One region of the Pseudomonas sp. BIC9C genome, then DNA from elsewhere that is predicted to be linked to it. Evidence: predicted binding sites of a transcription regulator. Region 1 holds the regulator's gene; each other region holds the start of a gene.

Region 1 (4,472 bases):
GCCACGGGCAGCAAGGTCACCGAGGCACGCCCGCGTATCGACATGGTGATCCAGCCGAAGAAGAAAAACGAAGAGAAAACCCAGTAATGGCAACTCTGAAAGCTCAGCATCTGGCCAAGGCCTATAAAAGCCGCCAGGTCGTGCGCGATGTCAGCCTGTCGATCGACAGCGGACAGATCGTAGGCCTGCTCGGCCCCAATGGCGCCGGCAAGACGACGTGCTTCTACATGATTGTCGGCCTGGTCCAGGCCGATCAGGGTCGCGTCCTGATCGACGACCTGGACGTCAGCCACCAGCCCATGCACGGTCGCGCCAAAGCCGGTATCGGCTATCTGCCGCAAGAAGCGTCGATCTTCCGCAAACTGTCGGTGGCCGACAACATCATGGCCATCCTCGAGACCCGCAAGGAACTCGACAAGGCCGGCCGTCGCAAGGAGCTGGAAAGCCTGCTGCAGGAATTCCACATCAGCCACATCCGCGACAACCTCGGCATGAGCCTGTCCGGTGGTGAGCGCCGTCGCGTGGAAATCGCCCGCGCCCTGGCCACCAACCCGAAATTCATCCTCCTCGACGAACCCTTTGCCGGCGTGGACCCGATTTCGGTCGGGGACATCAAGCAGATCATCTACCACCTCAAGGCCAAGGGCATTGGCGTGCTGATCACGGACCACAACGTTCGTGAAACCCTGGATATCTGTGAAACCGCCTATATCGTCAATGACGGCCAACTGATTGCCGAAGGTGACGCAGAGACCATCCTGGCCAACAACCTGGTCAAGGAAGTGTACCTGGGCCATGAGTTCCGCCTGTAAAGGCAGAGGTATCTGGCAGGTCGTCCGAGCGCTTGTCCCGATAAAAAATCAACACTTTTTTATTGTTACAGCGCTCTAGGCAAACGCTACGGTTTCGGGCATATAATTTGCTTATGTTTGGCGCTCCGGCGCCCCGTAGTGGATGGCGCATGTGCGCCGGCGAATAAGGTGTTAAGCCCCAGCCATGAAACCATCGCTAGTCTTGAGAATGGGCCAGCAGCTGACGATGACACCGCAGCTGCAACAGGCCATCCGCCTGCTCCAATTGTCGACCCTGGACCTGCAACAGGAAATCCAGGAGGCCCTGGAGTCCAATCCGATGCTCGAACGCCAGGAAGAAGGCGACGACTTCGACAATTCCGACCCCTTGGCCGACAACGCCGAACAAAAGCCCAACACTGACATCCAGGAACCCTCCTACCAGGAAAGCGCCCCGACGGTTGATAACCTCGATGAAGGCGACTGGAACGAGCGCATCCCCAACGATCTCCCCGTCGACACCGCGTGGGAAGACGTTTACCAGACCAGCGCCAGCAGCCTGCCCAGCAACGATGACGACGAGTGGGACTTCACCACCCGCACCTCGGCCGGCGAAAGCCTGCAAAGCCACTTGCTGTGGCAACTGAACCTGGCTCCGATGTCCGACACCGATCGCCTGATCGCCGTGACCCTGATCGATTGCATCAACAATCAGGGCTATCTGGACGAAACCCTCGAGGAGATCCTCGAAGCCTTCGATCCGGAGTTGGACATCGAACTGGACGAAATCGAAGCCGTCCTGCACCGCATCCAGCAATTCGAGCCCGCCGGCATCGGCGCCCGCAACCTGGGCGAATGCCTGCTGCTGCAATTGCGCCAGTTGCCAGCCAAGACCCCTTGGCTGGCCGAGGCCAAGCGCCTGGTCACCGATTACATCGACCTGCTTGGCAGCCGCGACTACAGCCAGCTGATGCGCCGCATGAAGCTCAAGGAAGACGAGCTGCGCCAGGTCATCGAACTGGTCCAGAGCCTCAACCCGCGCCCAGGCTCGCAGATCGAGTCCACCGAAGCCGAGTACGTCGTTCCTGACGTTATCGTGCGCAAGGACAACGAACGCTGGCTGGTGGAGCTGAACCAGGAGTCGGTGCCACGGCTGCGGGTCAACGCCCAGTACGCCGGTTTCGTACGCCGCGCCGACACCAGCGCCGATAACACGTTCATGCGCAATCAGTTGCAGGAGGCCCGCTGGTTCATCAAGAGCCTGCAAAGCCGCAACGAAACCCTGATGAAAGTAGCCACCCAGATCGTCGAGCATCAGCGCGGCTTCCTGGAGTATGGCGACGAAGCCATGAAGCCGCTGGTCCTGCATGACATCGCCGAAGCGGTCGGCATGCATGAATCGACGATTTCACGGGTAACCACTCAGAAGTTCATGCATACCCCCCGGGGCATTTATGAACTGAAATACTTTTTCTCAAGTCACGTAAGCACCTCCGAAGGCGGTGAATGCTCGTCCACGGCGATCCGGGCGATCATCAAAAAACTGGTTGCCGCGGAAAATCAGAAAAAGCCGTTGAGTGACAGCAAGATCGCTGGTTTACTGGAGGCACAAGGCATTCAGGTGGCCCGCCGCACCGTCGCCAAGTACCGCGAATCCCTCGGGATCGCGCCTTCGAGCGAACGCAAGCGGTTGATGTAGGGCCACGCCACAGCGTTCCAGTGGTAGATCATCTGGTCTACCGCTTTATGCACTGGCAACGAAGGAGAAGCTGTATGCAAGTCAACATCAGTGGACACCAACTGGAAGTGACCGAACCTCTCCGCTCCTACATCGGCGAAAAACTCGAACGATTGGAGCGACACTTCGACAAGATCACTAACGTGCAGGTCACGATGACCGTCGAAAAGTTGAAGCAGAAAATCGAAGCCACGCTGCATATTCCCGGGAATGAAGTGGTCGCAAACGCGGAGCATACCGATATGTACGCTGCGATCGATGCACTCACCGACAAGCTGGATAAACAACTCAAAAAGCATAAGGAAAAGACCCAGAGCCTCCTTCAGGGCGCAACCGGTCGTTAACACTCCCAACCCATGATCCGACTTGAAAGTATCCTGACCCCCGGCCGTTCCCTGGTGAACGTGCCGGGTGGCAGTAAAAAGAAAGCCCTCGAACAAATTGCCAATCTGATCGCCCGCGAAGTGCCGGCTCTGGAGATGCAAGATGTCTTCGAGGCGCTGATTGCCCGTGAAAAACTCGGCTCCACCGGTTTTGGCAACGGCATCGCCATTCCACATTGCCGTCTCAAGGGCTGTGTTTCGCCCATCAGTGCATTGATGCACCTGGATGCCCCTATCGATTTCGACGCCATCGACGGCGCGCCGGTTGACCTGCTGTTCGTATTGCTGGTCCCGGAAGCCGCTACCGATGCGCACCTTGAGCTGCTGCGACAGATCGCCAGCATGCTCGATCGCAAGGACGTGCGCGACAAACTGCGCAGCGCTCCGAGCAATGAAGCCCTGTATCAGGTTGTCCTGGACGAGCAAAACGGTCAGTAATCATGCGCTTGATCATCGTCAGTGGCCGCTCCGGCTCAGGTAAAAGCACCGCCCTCGACGTCCTTGAGGACAACGGGTACTACTGCATCGACAACCTGCCTGCCGGCCTGCTGCCGGAACTGGCAGAACGAGCGCTGATTCATACCGAGTTGATGCAGCCGCTGGTCGCCGTTTCCATTGACGCCCGCAACCTGCCCAGCCACCTGTCACGCTTCCCCGACCTGCTCGAAGAAGTCCGCAGCCGCCACATCCAGTGCGATGTCCTGTACCTGGACGCCGACGAAGAAACACTGCTCAAGCGCTTCTCGGAAACCCGCCGGCGCCACCCCCTGACCAACGCCAACCGCTCGCTGGCCGAAGCCATCAGCGTCGAGAGCGTCCTGCTCGGGCCGATTGCCGACCTCGCCGATCTCAAGATCAACACTACCAGCCTGAACCTGTATCAACTGCGCGATGCCATCAAACTACGCCTGTTGAATCAACCGGAACCCGGCACTGCGTTCCTGGTGGAATCCTTCGGGTTCAAACGCGGCATGCCGGTGGACGCCGACCTGGTGTTCGATGTGCGTTGCCTGCCAAACCCTTACTGGAAACCGGAATTGCGCGAGCAGTCCGGGCTCGATCAACCGGTTGCCGAATATCTGGCGGCACAGCCGGATGTCGAAGAGATGTTCCAGGACATTTCCACATACTTGCTAAAGTGGCTGCCTCGTTTTGCCGCCAGCAACCGCGCCTACGTCACCATTGCCATTGGCTGCACTGGTGGACATCACCGCTCCGTCTACCTGACCGAGCGTCTGGGGCAGACGCTGCAAAAATCCCTGAAGAACGTCCAGGTTCGCCACCGCGACCTCAGCTAAAGGATTCACATCGCGATGCCTGCTCTGGAAATCATGATCATCAACAAGCTGGGCCTGCATGCCCGAGCTTCTGCAAAATTCGTTGGAGTGGCGGGTCAGTTCCCGTGTCAGATCCGCGCCGGTCGTACACCAGAGTCCATGGTCGATGGCAAAAGCATCATGGCGATGATGATGCTGGCCGCCGGCAAAGGCACCACGATCCACTTGAGCACGGAAGGCGAGCAGGAACAGGAAGCGCTGGATGCGCTAGTGGCCTTGATCA
Region 2 (4,472 bases), on a different contig from region 1:
CTTGGTCACTTCCGGCGGCATGTACTTCTCATCGTGCTTGGCCAGCACTTCATCGGCCACCACCACGCCATCGGCATTGAGCTTGCCCAGGGCGACGATGCCCTGCCCTTCGCGGAACAGGTCCGGAAGGATGCCGCGATAGGTGATGGTCACGGATTTGTTGAAGTCGGTGACAACGAACTTCACGTCCAGGGAATCGCTGGAACGCTCCAGCGAGCCTTTCTCGACCATGCCGCCAGCGCGAATGCGCGTGTCCAGCGGAGCTTCGCCGTTGGCGATCTGGGTCGGTGTGTAAAACAGATTGATGTTTTGCTGCAGGGCGCTCAGGGCCAGGCCGACGGCAGCGCCGACCCCGACCAGGATCGCGAGAATGATGATAAGACGCTTTTTGCGCAGCGGATTCACTTGCCGTTCTCCCGGCGCAAACGACGCGCCTCTTGTTGCAGATACCGCTTGCGGGCCAGGATCGGCGCCGCCACGTTGAGGGCCAGTACCGCCAGGCAAATGCCATAGGCTGACCAGACATACAGGCCATGATGACCCATGGCGATGAAGTCGCCGAATGAAGCAAAACTCATCGAGCGACCTCCAGGCTGTTTTCCACTTCGGCCTTGACCCAACTGGCCCGGGCTTCGCGCTTGAGCACTTCCAGACGCATGCGCAGCAGCAACACCGCGCCGAAGAAACAGTAGAAGCCCAACACCGTCAGCAGCAATGGCAGCCACATTTCGGCGGGCATCGCCGGTTTTTCGGTGAGGGTGAAGGTCGCCCCCTGGTGCAGGGTGTTCCACCACTCCACGGAGTACTTGATGATCGGGATGTTGATCACGCCGACGATCGCCAGCACCGCGCAGGCCTTGGCCGCGCTGTCACGATTGCTGATCGCGTTGCCCAGCGCAATGAGACCGAAGTACAGGAACAGCAGAATCAACATGGACGTAAGGCGTGCATCCCAGACCCACCACGAGCCCCAGGTCGGCTTGCCCCAGATCGCGCCGGTGACCAGCGCCACGGCGGTCATCCACGCGCCGATGGGCGCCGCACATTGCAGGGCGACGTCGGCCAGTTTCATTTTCCACACCAGCCCGACGATACCGCACACGGCCAGCATCACATAGATGGACTGCGCCAGCATGGCGGCCGGAACGTGGATATAGATGATGCGAAAGCTGTTGCCCTGCTGATAGTCCGGCGGCGCGAAGGCCAGGCCCCAGACCACGCCAACGCTGATCAGCAGCAACGCCGCGATGCTCAGCCAGGGCAGCATTTTGCCGCTGATGCCGTAAAACCATTTGGGCGAGCCGAGCTTGTGAAACCACGTCCAGTTCATACTGTTTCCATCACGGTTGCTCTTTACTGTGAAGAGCCAGGGTCTGCCTTTTTAAAACCAAAAGCGGTCAAAAAATAACCAGACCTCATTATTATTCGCCGACGCTGATCTTCAGGCCAGCAGCTATTGCAAAAGGTGTCAGAGTTATCGCCAGGGCGGTCAGGCTGCCAAGCCACAGGAGATAACCGGTCGCCGGCATGCCCTGCAAGGCCGCCTGCAAGGCACCACTGCCCAGGATCAATACCGGGATGTACAGCGGCAGAATCAGCAGTGCCAGCAACAGGCCGCCGCGCTTCAAACCCACCGTCAGTGCCGCACCCACCGCACCGAGCAGGCTCAGTACCGGTGTACCTAGCAGCAACGAAAGCAGCAACACCGGCAGACAGGCGGCAGGCAAACCGAGCATCAGCGCCAGCAAAGGTGCGAGCAAAACCAGTGCCAGGCCGGAAAAAGCCCAGTGTGCCAGCACTTTGGCCAAAACCAGAAGAGCCAGGGGGTGCGGCGAAAGGACCCACTGTTCAAGGGATCCGTCTTCGAAATCACTGCGGAAAAGCCCGTCCAGCGAGAGCAGGACCGATAAAAGTGCCGCGACCCAGACCAACCCCGGAGACAAGGTTTGCAACAATTGAGACTCAGGTCCGACTGCCAACGGGAACAAGGAAACGACGATGGCGAAAAACACCAGCGGATTCGCCAGCTCTGCGGGACGGCGGAACAGCAGACGGGCCTCACGGGCGACCAACAGGCCAAAAACACTCATACGGCCCAATTCCCCAGATCGATGTCGCGATAAGCGGCCGGCATCCGGCTCAGCGTGTGGTGGGTGGTCAACACCACCATGCCGCCACGTTCGCAGTGAGCGGCCAGATGTTCTTCGAGTTGTGCCACGCCCTGCTTGTCGAGGGCGGTAAAGGGCTCGTCGAGGATCCACAGCGGCGGGCTGTCCAGATACAAACGCGCCAGTGCGACGAGGCGCCGCTGGCCAGCGGACAGGGTGTGGCAGGGAACATCTTCGAAACCGCGCAATCCGACCGCCGCCAGGGCTTGCCAGATCGCTTCATGGGAGGCCGGTTGATGCAAGGCGCAGAGCCAGCTCAGGTTCTCTTCCGGTGTCAGCAAATCCTTGATTCCCGCCGCATGGCCGATCCACAGCAGGTTGCGCGCCAGCTCAGTGCGCTGCTCATCAAGGGGCTTGCCATTGAGCAGCACTTGACCGGCGGTCGGGTGCATCAAACCTGAAAGCAGGCGCAACAGACTGGTCTTGCCACTGCCGTTGGGGCCGCTGATTTGCACCATTTCGCCACTGGCCAGTCTCAAATCGAGATTTTCGAAGAGCAGCCGAAGGTCTCGCTCACAGGCAAGGGCAACGGTTTGCAGGACTGGACTGGTCAAGGGTTCACGGGCCTTATACGGTTCAAGTCGGCACTGGCGCGGCCGTTAAAGAGATGCAGCATAGATGCAATGACGTCTTGTTCTAGAGAGCTGCGTCAAACAATTGCAAAATTTTCGCCATTTTTGGATACAACGGCGCGGCATTATACATGCCAGACCTTAGTCTAAAGAGTGCATTTTCCTCAGGTTGTGACCGCGTATGACAGGCGAAATGAACATCCTCCCGCTAGCGCAAACCGTCCCGGTGACTTCACGTGCGCAGGTGATCAGCGGTGAGTTGCTCAAGTTGCTGACGCCGGTGGAGGGGCTGATCAGCGTCGGTCAGACCGCCCAGGCCGAAGTGTTGTCGCTCAAGCAGACAGACCAGACTTTCCAGATGCTGCTCAAGGTCACCCTCGACAGCGGCCGCCAGACCACGGTCCAGACCACCGGCAATCAACCGCTGGCCCAGGGCACCACGCTGGTCGTCAGCCAACCTTCGGCCGGCAATCTGGCGGTGACGGTGCAACAGGCCATTGCCTCCAGCGTCGCCACCCTCACCCGCCTCGACACCGCGCAATTGCTCGTTGGCACCCTGCTGCAGGGCAAAGTATTGACCTCGCAAGTACTGCCGCAGTTGCCTGGCCAGCCCATGGTGTTTCGCTCGATGGTGAGCCTGCTCAACACCGCACTGAGCGGCAGCACCCTGAGCATCGACAGTCCACAACCCTTGCGCATCGGCACCTTGTTGAGCGCGCAGGTGCAGGATGCCCAGACCGTGAAGTTCGTGCCACTGAGCAGCCGCCAGGAACAACTGGCGGTGACCCGGCAACTGGTCGACCAGCAAAGCCGCCAGGGCTCGCTGGACGGCTTGCTCAAGCTCCTGCAGAACCTTCCGGACTCGGACCAGACATCCGTTGAATTGCGTAGCGCCGCTGCCCAGCTGCTCGCCGGCTTGCCGGATGTTCAACAGTTGAGCACCCCCAAGGGCCTGGCCCAGGCCTTGGCCAGCAGCGGTGTGTTTCTCGAAAGCAAACTGCTGACCGGGCAAAACCCGACACTCGCACCGGACATGAAAGGCGACCTGCTCAAACTGGTTGCGCAATTGAGTCAGGGGCTGCCGGCCAACACCAGCCTCGGCGCGATCATCGCCGCCAATACCCTGGCCCAGGCCATGCCGAATTTTGTCCGCAATGCCCTGGGCATGCTCGGTCAGGTCAGTGCCAAACCGTCGCCAACCGGATTCCCGCTGCCCGAACGCCTGTTGCAAAGCGCCGACGGTGAAAACGACGACCTCGAACACCTGCTGCGTTTGGCCGCCGCTGCGGTTTCACGCCTGCAAAGCCATCAGCTGTCGAGTCTGGAGCAAACCGGCGTAACCGCCGACGGACGGCTGATGAGTACCTGGCAGCTGGAAATCCCGATGCGCAACATGCAGGACATCGTGCCATTGCAGGTCAAGTTCCAGCGTGAAGACGCGCCCAAAAGAGAACAGCCAAAGGAGCGTCGCGAAGAGCGCGAACCCAGGCAACAGCTGTGGCGTGTGGAGTTGGCCTTCGCCATGGAGCCTTTGGGGCCGTTGCAAATTCAGGCGCAACTGATCAAGGGCAGCCTCTCCAGCCAACTCTGGGCAGAGCGGCCTTACACCGCCAGCCTGATCGAAAGCAATCTGAGCGGGTTGCGTGACCGCTTGCTGTCCGCCGGCCTGAACGTCGGCGACCTGGATTGCCACCTCGGCACACCGCCCCAAGGCCCGCAAACCCGCCTCGAA
Region 3 (4,472 bases), on a different contig from region 1:
GGTCGGCGGTGGAGATCACCTTGGAGTTCATCTCGTAGGCGCGCTGGGTGGTGATCATGTTGACCATTTCTTCAACGGTGCTGACGTTGGACGTTTCCAGGGTGTTCTGCAGCGTGGTGCCGAAACCGTTCAAGCCCGGTGTGCCGACTTGCGGCGCGCCACTGGCAGCGGTTTCCAGGAACAGGTTGTTGCCCACTGCCTGCAGGCCGGCCGGGTTGATGAAGTCGGCGGTTTGCAGGTTGCCGATCACCTGGGCAGCCGGGTTGCCGGCAACGGTGATGGACACGGTGCCGTCGCGACCGACCGTGAAGGTCTGCGCGTCGTTCGGAATGACAATGGCCGGCTCCAGGGCAAAGCCGCTGGCGTTCACGATCTGGCCGTTGGAGTCCAGGTGGAACGTACCGTCACGGGTATAGGACGTGGTGCCGTCCGGTTGCAGGATCTGGAAGAAACCGCGACCGTCGATGGCCATGTCCAGTGGCTGCTCGGTGGTTTGCAGGCTGCCGGCGGTGAAGTTTTTCTGGGTGCCGACGATGCGCACACCGGTACCCAGTTGCAGACCCGACGGCAGTTCGCTGTCTTGGGTCGACTGGGCGCCTGGTTGACGCTTGATCTGGTAGAGCAGGTCCTGGAACTCGGCGCGGTCACGTTTGAAACCCGTGGTCGACACGTTCGCCAGGTTGTTGGAAATGGTGGTCAGGTTGGTGTCCTGGGCGGACAGACCTGTTTTGGCAACCCATAGAGCCGGAAGCATTCGATTCTCCTCGTGCGCCTGTTTTACGGCGCTACGTTCTGGTAATTAGCTGATCTGCAAGACCCGAGCCATGGCCTGGTCGTCGTCTTTGGCGGTGTTCATCATCTTGATGTGCAGCTCGAACTGCTTGGACAAGGCCAGTACCGAGGTCATCTCGTCCACGGCATTGACGTTGCTCGACTCGAGGAACCCGGACACCAGCTTGACGCCGGCATCGGCTTGCGCCGGCTTGCCGTCCTTGGTGTGGATCGAACCATCCAGGCCTTTGGTCATGTTCTTGAGGTCCGGGTTGACCAGCTTGATGCGGTCGACTTCAGCCATCACCCGAGGACCTTCGCCCATCGCGCGGATGCTGATGGTGCCGTCTTCACCGACTTCGATCTGCTGCTCCGGCGGCACGGCAATCGGCCCGCCATTGCCCATGACCGGCATGCCGTTGCCGGCGCGCAACACGCCCAGGGCGTCAACGTTCAGGCTGCCGGTGCGCACGTAGCTTTCACCGCCATCGGGGTTCTGCACGGCAATCCAGCCGCTGCCTTGCACGGCAACGTCGAGGTCACGGCCGGTTTCCACCAGCGAGCCCGGGGAGAAATCGGTGGCCGGGCGTTCGGACATGGCAAACGCACGCGCCGGAAAGCTGTCACCGAACACTGGCATCGAACGGGCCTGCTCCAGGTCTTTCTGGAAGCCGTTGGTGGAGATGTTCGCGAGGTTGTTGGCATGAGCCTTTTGCGCCAGTGCATTCTGGCTGGCGCCGGTCATTGCCACATAAAGGTACTTGTCCACACTCTTTCCTCTGCCTGCCGGACGTTTGCCGTCCACTGCTGTACTGCTGAGCCATAAGCAATTTGCAGACCAACTTGTTTTGGGCGGCGCAAGGCCCGGCAAACAAAGGACTTGAAGGCTTCAGAGGGAATTGGTGATTTGTATCGGAGACGAAAAACCGGCGGTGTCATGCCGGTTAGTGGCAAGGGGTGACCCTGGGCAACGGCCACTGCCGCCATCGCGAGCAAGCTCGCTCCCACAGTGGATCTGTGCCTCACTGAAGATCCCTGTGGGAGCGAGCTTGCTCGCGATGGGGCCAGCATATACACAGCAAGTGTCAGCTAAGGCTCAGCCTTGCCCACCTCATACTCGCGCAGCTTATTGGCAATGGTGGTATGCGAAACCCCCAGGCGCTTGCCCAGTTGCCGACTGCTCGGATGCTCGGAATACAGGCGCTCCAGCACGGCTTTTTCGAAACGCCCGACGATTTCGTCCAGCCCGCCCTCCAGCGAAAAATCGCCAAGCGGCTGACGCACGCCATAATCCGGCAGACGAATATGCTCGGCCTTGACCGTACCGCCGTCGCACAGGGAAACCGCCTGGAACAGCACGTTCTCCAGTTGCCGCACGTTACCCGGCCAATGGTAGTGGCTGAGGCGCTCCATGGCCGCCGGGGCCAGTTTCGGCAACGGGCAACCAATCTGCCGGCTCGCCTGATCGAGGAAGTGCTCCACCAGCGGTGTCAAGCCGTCGAGGCATTCGCGCAGCGGCGGGATGTGCAGCGACAACACATTCAAGCGGTGATAGAGGTCCTGGCGGAACTCGCCGCGAGCACACAATTCGGACAGGTCGACCTGGGTCGCGCAGATCACTCGCACGTCGAGGTAAACCTCCTCATCGCTGCCCACACGACGGAAGCAACCGTCCTGCAAGAAGCGCAGCAATTTCACCAGCAAGCGCGGGCTCATTTCTCCGACGCCATCGAGAAACAGCGTACCGCCCGCCGTCAATTCCAGCAGCCCGAGCTTGCCTTCGGCCCGCGCCCCTTCAAAGGCACCTGGGCCGTAACCGAACAGTTCCGTCTCGGCCATGGACTCCGGCAGACCGGCACAATTGAGCGCCATCAACGGCGACTGCCCACGGGGGCTGGCCAGATGGCAGGCCCGCGCCAGCAACTCCTTCCCGGTACCGGTTTCCCCTTCTATCAAAAGCGGCGCATCCAGCGGCGCCATGCGCCGTGCTTCGCGCACGACCGCAGCCATCACTTTCGAACTCTGAAAGATGCTGTCGAAGCCACGCAACTCCTGCTTGCGCACATTGTAGATGCGCTCGCCTACCCGGTCGGCGCGGTGCAGCGTCAGCACCGCACCGGCCATGGCCTCGCTGTCGTCGTGCTCCGATTGCAATGGTGCGATGTCGGCCAGAAACACATCCCCCTTGACCTTGACCCGCAGCCCGTTGATCCGCGACTTGTTGGCGCGCACCAGTTCCGGCAAATCGAAATCTTCGGCGTACCGCGACAGGGGAATACCCGGCACCTCGTCGACCCGCACTCCGAGCAACTGCGCCGCTGCCCGGTTGGCCGCGACAATGGAACCGCCCATGTCGATCGACAGCACCGGAAACTCCAGCGCACCGAGCAGTGCATTGAGCTCCATGTGCCGACGCTCGCTGGGCATCAGCCCTACACGCTTGACGCCAAAGACCCCGGCAATCGCTTCGAATTTCGGACGCAAGGCCTGGAACTGAATGTTGATCAGGTTCGGGCAATGCAGGTAGATGGCGTTGCCATGCTCACCGCCCACCTCACCGCGGGCCACGTTGATCCCGTACTCCACCAACAGATTGAGAATGTCGCGCAGGATGCCTATGCGGTTCTGGCAGTGGACTTTGATACGCATATAAAAGGTCCAAACAGTGAAGGACGAGGCCAATGGCAGGGATTTTTCTGCGTGGGCGCTCAGATAGTCGTCAAGATTATGTGACAGGAAAGGCGCTTTTCAAACCCGAAAATCTCAGCCAGTACACGACAGCCGATCATTCGTAACGAAAACTTTACGATTATCGAGGATTTTTCCTGCGTGTGACGCCCCGCAGCTGCTGCAACGGTGCAATCCATGGAGTATTTCTAGGTCTATAGATAGCAGTACATAACAAGAACGAATCCCCCTAGCAGGAGAGCAGCATGAAGCAGACGCAATACGTGGCTCGCGAGCCCGATGCGCAAGGTTTTATCGACTACCCCGCCGAAGAGCACGCGGTGTGGAACACGCTGATCACTCGTCAACTGAAAGTGATCGAAGGGCGTGCGTGCCAGGAGTACCTGGACGGTATCGAAAAACTCGGTCTGCCCCACGACCGCATTCCTCAACTCGGCGAAATCAACAAGGTCCTCGGTGAAACCACCGGCTGGCAGGTTGCCCGGGTTCCGGCACTGATTCCCTTCCAGACCTTTTTCGAATTGCTGGCCAGCAAGCAGTTTCCAGTGGCGACCTTTATCCGCACCCGCGAAGAGCTTGATTACTTGCAGGAGCCGGACATTTTCCACGAGATCTTCGGTCACTGCCCGCTGCTGACCAACCCGTGGTTCGCTGAATTCACCCACACCTACGGCAAGCTCGGCCTCAAGGCTTCCAAGGAAGAACGCGTGTACCTGGCGCGCCTGTACTGGATGACCATCGAATTCGGCCTGCTCGACACCCCGCAAGGCCAGCGCATCTACGGCGGCGGTATTCTGTCTTCACCGAAGGAAACCGTTTATTGCCTGTCGAACGAGCCTGAACATCAAGCCTTCGACCCGCTGGAATGCATGCGTACGCCGTACCGCATCGACATCCTGCAACCCCTGTATTTCGTTCTGCCGAACCTCAAGCGCCTGTTCGATCTGGCCCACGAAGACATCATGGGCATGGTCAAGCAAGCGATGCAGATGGGTCTGCACACACCGAAATTT
Region 4 (4,472 bases), on a different contig from region 1:
AGCATCCGTGCGAGGTTTTCCGCCCGCTCCAGGTAACGCGACATCCAATACAAATCCGAGGCAGTTCTACTTAACATGGCAGGCTTCCTTTAATCCTCGACCACCCAGGTGTCCTTGGTTCCGCCACCCTGGGAGGAGTTGACCACCAGGGAGCCTTCGCGCAGGGCAACACGGGTCAAACCGCCGGGCACGACCCGGGTTTCACGACCCGACAGGACAAACGGCCGCAAGTCGATATGGCGTGGCGCAATGCCGTTTTCGACAAAGGTCGGACAGGTCGACAACGACAGCGTCGGTTGCGCGATATACGCATGGGGCTTGGCGATGATCCGCGCGCGGAAGGCTTCGATTTCCGCCGCTGTCGCCGCCGGCCCCACCAGCATTCCGTACCCACCGGAGCCTTGGGTTTCCTTGACCACCAACTCTGGAAGATTGGCCAGTACATGGGACAGTTCAGAAGGGTTACGGCATTGCCAGGTCGGCACGTTCTTCAGGATCGGCTCTTCGTCGAGGTAGAAACGGATCATGTCGGTAACGAACGGATACACCGACTTGTCGTCCGCCACCCCCGTGCCAATGGCATTGGCCAGCACCACGTTGCCGGAGCGGTAGGACGACAGTAGCCCCGGCACGCCGAGCATCGACTCCGGGTTGAAGGCCAGCGGATCGAGGAAGGCGTCGTCGAGGCGACGATAAATCACGTCGACCGCTTTCGGCCCGTCGGTGGTGCGCATGTAGACCTTGTCGTCACGCACGAACAGGTCCGCGCCCTCCACCAGTTCCACCCCCATTTCCCGTGCCAGGAACGCATGCTCGAAGAACGCGCTGTTGAAGCGCCCGGGTGTCAGCACCACCACGCTCGGGTTGTCGATGGGGCTTGAGCTTTTCAGGGTGTCGAGCAGCAGGTTCGGGTAATGGTCGATGGGAGCGATGCGTTGCGCCGCGAACAGTTCGGGGAACAAGCGCATCATCATCTTGCGGTCTTCAAGCATGTAGCTGACGCCGCTGGGTGTACGCAGATTGTCTTCGAGCACGTAGTAGGTGCCGTCGCCATCGCGCACCAGGTCGACCCCGGAGATGTGCGAGTAGATATCGCGGTGCAGGTCCAGGCCCTGCATCGCCAACTGATACTGCTCGTTCGCCAGCACCTGTTCGGCCGGAATGATGCCGGCCTTGATGATGCGCTGCTCGTGGTAAAGGTCGGCGAGGAACATGTTCAACGCCTTGACCCGCTGGATGCAGCCGCGCTCGACGACCCGCCATTCACTGGCAGGAATGCTGCGGGGGATGGTGTCGAAGGGAATCAGGCGCTCAGTGCCCTGCTCGTCCCCGTAGAGCGTGAAGGTTATCCCGGCACGATGAAACAACAGATCGGCCTCGCGTCGCCGTTGTGCCAGAAGCTCGTCAGGCGTCTCGGCCAGCCAACGGGCAAACTCCCGATAATGCGGGCGGACCTGGCCGCCGGCATCGTACATCTCATCAAAATAGGTGCGGATCATGCCGTACTCCTTGTCACTCGGACGTCCAGACCTTCGCAAGGCCCGTGCCATCGGCATAAACGCTTATATTTCAATCGGTTGGATAATCAACACGCACGCACCGCACCAATCCTGTGCGACAAATGCCCCAACCCGATCGCCCCCGCTTCATTGCAAGGCGTGGTGGTCGCCTATCACCAGCATAGTCAGAGTTGATTTCACTGCCCGGCAACGGCTGCGGATAATCCGGGCATTCGCTGAAAAGCTCACCGAACTTCCCTTTTAGCCGCCTGCCCAGGCGGCTTTTTTTGGCCGATTATCAATGCCCGCAAATGAAAACGGCCAACCCGAAGGTCAGCCGTCATTGTCGGTTGTCACTGTTCATAAGGTTATGCGAGTCGCCCTCGTACCTCCTGTTTCACACCCCAGCCTTCGATGATGCCGCCCAATGGCTCGACCACCGCTTCGAAACCCTGTTCGAAATCGCCGATGTCGTCGTAGGTGGCATACATGACTTTGCACAATTCCAGCGCCCAGGCGCCATCGTCGCGCACACTGACTTGCGCATTCAGGGATTCACCATGGTGGAAATGACCTGCTGCCCTGCGTGCCCGCTCCTCATCCGGGAAAATGGCGTAGAACTCGATGGGATGAAACCGCGAAAAGTCAAAACCGCCTTCTTTCATGCGGCGCAGTACGCTGCTGCTGATGTCTTCTTGATAGGCTGTGCTCATGAAACGTCCTCCTCAAAACGATGGATAGACTTTCCGTACTCCCTCACCCGCAACCGAACAGCGCGAGCGACGGCAACCGATGTGCCGGCGGGAAACAAGCATGGAGCTGACAAGACCAGACCTTAGCGATTCATTCGCTGATCTCGCTTGCAGAGTAGCCCCAAGATAGAGCCTCTGCCAAGGTCTGGATTTGAATGCGACAGGTGTCGTTCAGATTGGCGTGATGCCGAGGATTTGAATGGCGTACTGGTCTTTCAGACTTTTGACGGTCGCATCGGCGGTCCGCCCTTCCAGATCGTTCAGATCCAGTTCGGCAGCAACGGGAAGGAGTCGGGCTTTTATGAGTTTGGCAGCGTGCTCGTTATCCGGGCACTCGTCGCACTCAAAGACTTCGTCGACTTGTTCGCCGTGATCATCCACGAAAGTGATTTTCCACTTTTGCATCAAAGCCTCCTCGATAAAACCCATTGATGGGCTCACCTCTATCTCGACCTCGTTAGCTGCCTAATTGTTCCGCCGGAGCAAACACATCGACGGATGTGAAAATCTCTCCCGACACCCGCTTCAACCCGTCCAGCGCAAACCATGTGGGAGCGGGCTTGCTCGCGAAAGCGGTAGAACATTCAACATCAATATTGACTGGTCTGACGCTATCGCGAGCAAGCTCGCTCCTACAGGGTTTTAGTCGTTGCTTGGCTTGTTCACCGCCTGCAACACGTATTGCGGCAAGGCAAAGGCACCGATGTGGATTTCAGGATTGTAGTAGCGGGTGATGATGCCGCTGCCCGCGAAGCGCTGTTGCAGGGTTTCGCGGGACAACTTGCGATAAGCGGTATTGGTGGCGCCCCAGGCGAAGGTCATCGAGCCACCGATATAGGTCGGCACGGCAGCCTGGTAGAAGTGCCAGTCCGGGAACAGGCTGCGCAGGCGACCGGCGGTGGTCTTCACCTCTTCGATCTGCATGAACGGCGTGCCGTTCTGGGTCACCAGGATGCCGCCTTCGTTCAGGCAGCGGTGGCAGGCCTGGTAGAAGTTTTCCGAGAACAGCACTTCACCCGGTCCGATCGGGTCGGTGGAGTCGGAAATGATCACGTCGAACTTTTCAGTGGTGGTAGCGACGAAACGCATGCCGTCGTCGATCACCAGGTTCAGGCGTGGATCATCGAACGCGCCCTTGGAGTGGTTCGGCAGGAATTCCTTGCACATGTCGACCACGGTGCCGTCGATCTCGACCATGGTGATGTGCTCGACACTGCGGTGCTTGGCCACTTCACGCAACATGCCACCGTCACCGCCGCCGATGATCAGCACGCGCTTGGCAGCACCGTGCGCCAGGATCGGCACGTGGGTGAGCATTTCGTGGTAGATGAATTCGTCGGCTTCGGTGGTCTGGATCACGCCGTCCAGCGCCATCACCCGGCCCATGCGCGGGTTCTCGAAGATCACCAGATGCTGGTGTTCGGTGCGCACTTCGTGCAGCAGTTTTTCCATGCGAAAACGCTGGCCGTAGCCTTCGTAGAGGGTTTCCAGGTAGTCGCTGGTCAGGGTGTTGCTCATGGGAAGTGCTCCGATGAATGCGGGTGGCAACGGACGGTTACCCGCCCATGATGGCCAATCGAGCGTCTCGATTGACCGGGAAAGGCGCGCATTCTACGTCGCGGAACATGACAGGTCGAATGTGGGAGCGGGCTTGCTCGCGAAAGCGGTGTGTCAGCCGACTTGTTTTCAACTGCCCCTCCCTCTTCGCGAGCAAGCCCGCTCCCACAGGGTCGGAGTTGTTTGCGGGATATCCGTCAGAATTTGACATTGCCCCGCGGCCCGGCGATGGCCCAGATGATCAGTCCCAGCACCGGCAACAGTGCGATCAACAGTACCCAGAGAATTTTCATCCCGGTCTCGGCGCTACTTTTGAATACGTTGATGATGGCCCAGATGTCCAAGGCAAAAATGATCAAGGCAACCAGGCTGTTGAACGTGGAACCCATGGTGACGCTCCTGAAGAGTGATTTGCCCTCTCAGGATAGACGGTCGTCGCGAGGGCTCCGTTTTATTGACAGTGTTTGGCTATCAGACGTGGATCGCCACTTTCAGGGCTTCCAGGGATGGCGCGGCTGCGATGCCGATTTCTGCGCACAATTCCAGCACCCGTGGCACGTCATTGCCGTAGACCAGCACCACCTGCAACTCGTCATCGAGCAACTGGCTGAAGTTCATCAGCGTGTAGCCACCGTTTTCCTTGTTCAGGCTGCTCATCTGCACC

The links. Region 1 encodes sigma-54, which starts transcription at its own class of promoters, with help from an activator protein. Its sites were predicted from a motif close to ANTGGCATNNANNTTGCTNT; they were not measured.
Region 2: RS887_RS03065 (flagellar hook-length control protein FliK) is a predicted target of sigma-54. The motif match lies at 2,824-2,843, and genes of this name have one in related genera.
Region 3: RS887_RS03390 (flagellar basal body rod protein FlgF) is a predicted target of sigma-54. The motif match lies at 1,595-1,614, and genes of this name have one in related genera.
Region 4: RS887_RS01955 (circularly permuted type 2 ATP-grasp protein) is a predicted target of sigma-54. The motif match lies at 1,532-1,551, and genes of this name have one in related genera.

Annotation. Positions count from the first base shown of each region.
Region 1 is NZ_JAWDGM010000002.1:878,286-882,757, reverse strand. Features, by position in the region: gene lptA (lipopolysaccharide transport periplasmic protein LptA) at 1-87, shown strand, start outside; gene lptB (LPS export ABC transporter ATP-binding protein) at 87-812, shown strand; gene RS887_RS13920 (RNA polymerase factor sigma-54) at 997-2,490, shown strand; gene hpf (ribosome hibernation-promoting factor, HPF/YfiA family) at 2,565-2,873, shown strand; gene ptsN (PTS IIA-like nitrogen regulatory protein PtsN) at 2,886-3,350, shown strand; gene rapZ (RNase adapter RapZ) at 3,353-4,210, shown strand; gene RS887_RS13900 (HPr family phosphocarrier protein) at 4,226-4,472, shown strand, end outside.
Region 2 is NZ_JAWDGM010000001.1:618,492-622,963, forward strand. Features, by position in the region: gene ccmE (cytochrome c maturation protein CcmE) at 1-405, opposite strand, end outside; gene ccmD (heme exporter protein CcmD) at 402-578, opposite strand; gene RS887_RS03050 (heme ABC transporter permease) at 575-1,330, opposite strand; gene ccmB (heme exporter protein CcmB) at 1,422-2,090, opposite strand; gene ccmA (cytochrome c biogenesis heme-transporting ATPase CcmA) at 2,087-2,722, opposite strand; gene RS887_RS03065 (flagellar hook-length control protein FliK) at 2,922-4,472, shown strand, end outside.
Region 3 is NZ_JAWDGM010000001.1:690,661-695,132, forward strand. Features, by position in the region: gene flgG (flagellar basal-body rod protein FlgG) at 1-754, opposite strand, end outside; gene RS887_RS03390 (flagellar basal body rod protein FlgF) at 800-1,540, opposite strand; gene RS887_RS03395 (sigma-54-dependent transcriptional regulator) at 1,861-3,420, opposite strand; gene phhA (phenylalanine 4-monooxygenase) at 3,705-4,472, shown strand, end outside.
Region 4 is NZ_JAWDGM010000001.1:419,033-423,504, forward strand. Features, by position in the region: gene RS887_RS01950 (alpha-E domain-containing protein) at 1-77, opposite strand, end outside; gene RS887_RS01955 (circularly permuted type 2 ATP-grasp protein) at 90-1,499, opposite strand; gene RS887_RS01960 (ribonuclease E inhibitor RraB) at 1,868-2,212, opposite strand; gene RS887_RS01965 (hypothetical protein) at 2,423-2,656, opposite strand; gene speE (polyamine aminopropyltransferase) at 2,894-3,769, opposite strand; gene RS887_RS01975 (PLD nuclease N-terminal domain-containing protein) at 4,006-4,197, opposite strand; gene RS887_RS01980 (hypothetical protein) at 4,280-4,472, opposite strand, start outside.